2 regions of the Neorhizobium sp. T25_27 genome follow, and region 2 is predicted to be linked to the other one. Evidence: predicted binding sites of a transcription regulator. Region 2 holds the regulator's gene; the other holds the start of a gene.
What was found. Region 2 encodes LexA, which represses DNA repair genes until DNA is damaged. Its sites were predicted from a motif close to TGTTCNNNNTGTGTTCNG; they were not measured.

Region 1 (2,399 bases), on a different contig from region 2:
TCCACAATCGACGCCACGTCCACCATCAGCCGATAATCATTGCACATGCTTTCCTCGCAGTTCTTGTTGTGAAGCGTGGTTCTTGCTATGTTCTACATATGATGAACGCGAAGGTTTTCCAGTCCGACGCCCCGCTCGACGAGCGCCGCGTCATCATAAGACGGCATGACGGCCATGTGGAGATGGTGGAGCTGCCCTGGGGGTTGCGTCGGCTCGATGGCGGCCCACGCGCGGCCAATGTCGTCCGCTCTGAAGGAAGGACGTTTCCAACCCACCACCGCTGTCTGGTGCCGGCATCCGAGTTTCGCCATCGCAGTGGGGCGAGGAACTTCTGTTTCTCGTTCAAGAACGGTGACTGGTTCTATTTCGCGGGTATCTGGCGGCAGGCGTCCCATGGCTGGCCGGAGGCCTATGCCGTCCTGACGATCGAGGCGAATGTCGACATCGCACCCTACCATGACCGGCAGATGGCGGTGCTGACGCGCGATCGGCGGATGGACTGGCTCGATGGGGTCGTACCGGAAGATGAAATCCTGCGGCCACTCCCGGCAGGTACATTCCGCGTCAAGCCTCTTTCGAACGCTTCGTTCCAGTCAAGATTGGCGGTCTAAAGCGCGAGCCGCAACTGCGGCCCCTTATCACCTGCGTTGCGCCAGTGAGGACAGCAACACTTCGGGCGGGGGGCCATGACCGTCCGGCCGCTTGATCCGCGACGTTTTGTCGGCGGGGTGCCCTCATGCGCGGGGATCGAGAAGAAATTTGCAGACACTACGACGATCCCGACTTGTCCCCGCAATTCACACCAAGGAGTAGCGAGCGCACGCAGCGCTCCAAAAAAGTCTGCCAGCCGCTATTGGGCTGATTCTTCTGAGTATTCTTCCGATTCCTAATGTTCAGGATAATATTCCCATCCCTCCGGTTGCTTGACTCTTTTGTTGGGGCGGAACAGAAAGAGAACATCTGCATTCTGTCTGACATGATGTCGGCCGACAACGCGACCTTGAAGGGAGCCGTGAACGATGACTGCTGCCCGCGAAAGGGTGATTTCCGATCTGCGCGAGCGCATTGCCTCGCTGGAGGGCGTGTCAGCCAGAAAGGCTGGCTGTCTGTCCTTTGGGGTGCCGGAAATCGATGCGGTCCTGCCGGGAGGTGGCCTGGCCTATGGCGCCCTGCATGAATTTGCCGGCGGCGGCTCGGGCACGGTGGATGGCGCGGCAGCAGCGCTCTGTGCCGCAGGGATCGCGGCCCGCACCAAAGGCCCGATCGTCTGGTGCCTGACGCGGCCAGACCTGTTCTTTCCCGGGCTCGCCCAGGTCGGTCTCCATCCCGACCGGGTGGTCTTTGTCGAGTCCGACAAGGAGGAAGACGTTCTGGCAAACATGGAGGAAGGGCTGTCCTTTGGCGGGCTCGGCGCCGTCGTCGGTGAACTCGTTCGCCTGCCGATGGTCAGCTCGCGCCGGCTGCAGCTGGCGGCCGAGCAAACGGGCACGATGGCGCTTGCCGTCCGACGCTGGCGACGGCAGACGGAGGCGAATGATTTCGGGCAGCCGACGGCGTCGGCCACGCGGTGGCGGGTGAGCGTCATGCCGTCGGAGGAATTGCCGGTGCCGGGTGTGGGGAGGGCCCAATGGTTGCTGGAACTGATGCGCGTGAAAGCGGGTGAATGTGCTGAGTTTCTCGTGAGGGCGTGCGATGACAAGGGTCGTCTCGATCTATCTTCCGGATCTGCCGACGGATCGCATTCGTCGCGCCGATCCGTCTATTCCTCCTGAACAGGCAATAGCCGTGATCGCCAGGAGCGGCTCGAAACGCTGGGTGTCGGCCGCCGACGCCGCCGCCCGAAAAGCCGGCGTGCATGTCGGCATGCCGGCGGCGAAAGCACAGGCGCTGTTCCGCGGCCTGATGCTGGTCGATGCGGATCCTGTAAAGGATGCCGCAGCGCTTGAGCGCATTACCCTTTGGGCGCTGACGCTCTATTCGCCGATCGTCGCCGTCGATGGGATCGACGGGATCGTCATGGACACCGAGGGTGCCGATCACCTGCAGGGCGGCGAGCTCGCCATGGTGACCAAGATCGCTAATCAGTTCCTGGCAAAAAAACTCACCGCCCGTGTCGCGATCGCCGACACCTGGGGTGCAGCGCATGCCTGCGCCCGTGCCATCAGCCGCGAGACGGTTATCGTGCCGACCGGTGAGACCGTCCGCGCCGTCGAAAAGCTGTCGATATCGTTGCTGCGCCTTCCGGGGAAAGTCGTCGGCGATCTGCGCACGCTCGGCTTCCAGACGATCGGCGAATTGGCGAACACGCCGCGCGCGCCGCTGACGCTTCGTTTTGGTCCGGAGATTGGCCGGCGGCTCGACCAGATGTTCGGCCGCGCTTCCGAACCGATCGATCCGAT
Region 2 (2,399 bases):
CCCTTGCGGAAGGCCAGATCGCGTGCGGTAAAAACGTTGCCACGTTTGGCGGCGGCGCTTGCATGACGGCGATTGGCAACAGCCAGCGGCTCCAGATAGCTGCCATCCGAGAAGAATACACAAGCATTGGCTGTGCCGAAAGGATGAAAAGCGTCGGGCGCAACTGTAAAACCAAGCTTCGTGAGCCGGGAACGCGCAGCGGTAAGTCCCGCCACCGGCAGCACGAGATGATCGATTGGTCTTGCGTTCACGCGAGGGCCCCCGGAATTGGAATCGCAAAGCTACTTTGGCAGCGGGCTCGCGCCGCGCAAGTGGTGAGACCCGAGATATCTGGCACGCATCTATGAAGAAAAAATCATCATACTTCACAGAAATTTAGGGACTTGCAGAACACATATGGAACATATAGTGTCCGTTCTGGATTTGTTTCCGACTCTGAGGGTGCCAAAAGATGCTCACGCGCAAACAACAGGAATTGCTTCTGTTCATTCACGAACGCATGAAGGAATCCGGCATCCCGCCGTCATTCGACGAAATGAAGGACGCTCTCGACCTCGCGTCCAAGTCCGGCATCCACCGCCTGATCACCGCGCTCGAGGAGCGCGGCTTCATCCGCCGCCTGCCAAACCGGGCCCGGGCGCTCGAAGTCATCAAGCTGCCGGAAGCCTACTCGCCCAGCATGCAGCCGCGGCGCGGGTTTTCGCCGAGCGTCATCGAAGGCAGCCTCGGCAAGCCGCAGCCGGTAGCAGCCCCTCAGAAACCCGCCGCCAACGACGATTCGCCGAACGCCACCACCGTTCCGGTCATGGGCCGCATCGCTGCCGGCGTGCCGATCTCGGCGATCCAGAACAACACGCATGACATCGCCGTGCCTGCCGAGATGCTCGGTTCCGGCGAACATTATGCGCTCGAGGTCAAGGGCGATTCGATGATCGAGGCCGGCATTCTCGACGGCGATACCGTGATCATCCGCAACAGCAATACGGCCAATCCGGGCGACATCGTCGTGGCGCTGGTGGACGACGAGGAAGCGACGCTGAAGCGCTTCCGCCGCCGCGGCGCCTCCATCGCCCTCGAAGCCGCCAACCCGGCCTACGAAACCCGCATCTTTGGGCCGGACCGGGTGAAGATCCAGGGCAAGCTCGTCGGCCTCATCCGCCGGTATCACTGATCATCTGCCGGAGCGGTTCCGGCAATGAACTATCGAAACCCTGGCTTCGCCAATCATAGTGGCGGTGCCGGCTCCAGGGACGGTCTGCGCCCGCCATGGCGGCACGGATCTGCCAGCGCCGAATGTCGGTCGCGCCGTTGAGGGAAATCTCCAGGGCACCCGTCTTGCGAAGCGTGGCACCGTTGATCATCAGGGCGCCGGACCGGCATTGGTCGAAGCGGGCACGCGGCGCAATGACAAGACTGGCGGCGTCGCAGGCGGCACCCGCATAACGGCCGTCCTCGACAGCGATAACGATGCCCTTGCCCGTGCTTGCCGCACACCAGGCCGTCGGCTCGCAGGTGAAGCGGCCGACAGGCGCCTGTTTTATCCTCGACTTTGCCGTTTCCAGTTGCTGCGGAGTCAGTTCGCGGCGCTCGTTGGTTTTCTCGCCGGACGGCATGTCGTCGGGGGGCTTGTCCCTGGATGGCGACATTTCAGGCCTGGTGGGATCGCCGAGCAGAAGCGCCCTCTTCCATTGGTCGTAGACGAAGTCGGGCGGGCGGGCGCGATTGATGGTCACCCCTTCCCCGTCTACAAGTGCGACCATCGTCCCGTCTTCCGAGATCAGGATATCCGGCAGCGGCATCGACCGCTCATGCCAGGAAAGCAGCAGAGCGGTCACCATCAGCGGCAGGCCTATCAGTCTCAGTCTCGTCCTCATGAGCGTCAGCAGCAGGAAACCTGCCGTCGACACGGTCAGGAACCAGGGATGCTGTCGCCCTATGCCGACATCGCCGCCCCAGGCGGCGACGTGTTTGGCAATAGCAATCACCCACCCCAGGCCGAGACCCATGAGCTTCATGAAGGGCGCATCGAGGCCGAACGGCATCAGCAACATGCCGACCAGCCCTGCCGGCATGACCACGAAGGAGATGATCGGCATGGCGGCGAGGTTGGCGGCAAGGCCGTAGGTGGCGATGCGGTGGAAATGCTCGACCGAGAACATGGCGGTCGAGATGCCGCCGATCAGCGAGGTCACGAAGATGCCGGCCGCGAAATTCCAGGATGCCAGCACCGGCGTCACCACAGGGTGACGGAACGGCAGGGGTTCGGGGTCGCGGCGTTGCGCCCTGTGTTTCCAGAGTGCGTAGCCGGCGACCAGGGCTGCGGTGGCGGCAAACGACATCTGGAAGCTCGGCCCCAGTATTTCCGAGGGGGACATGGCGATGATGACCAGGGCAGACAG

Region 1: C5J24_RS12435 (ImuA family protein) is a predicted target of LexA. The motif match lies at 942-959, and genes of this name have one in related genera.

What each region holds. Positions count from the first base shown of each region.
Region 1 covers NZ_PVBJ01000003.1:467,890-470,288, reverse strand. The annotation lists gene C5J24_RS12450 (SOS response-associated peptidase) at 1-47, opposite strand, end outside; gene C5J24_RS12445 (SOS response-associated peptidase family protein) at 99-611, shown strand; gene C5J24_RS12435 (ImuA family protein) at 1,020-1,772, shown strand; gene C5J24_RS12430 (DNA polymerase Y family protein) at 1,693-2,399, shown strand, end outside.
Region 2 covers NZ_PVBJ01000001.1:1,242,267-1,244,665, forward strand. The annotation lists gene C5J24_RS06165 (VOC family protein) at 1-251, opposite strand, end outside; gene lexA (transcriptional repressor LexA) at 452-1,171, shown strand; gene C5J24_RS06175 (ComEC/Rec2 family competence protein) at 1,152-2,399, opposite strand, start outside.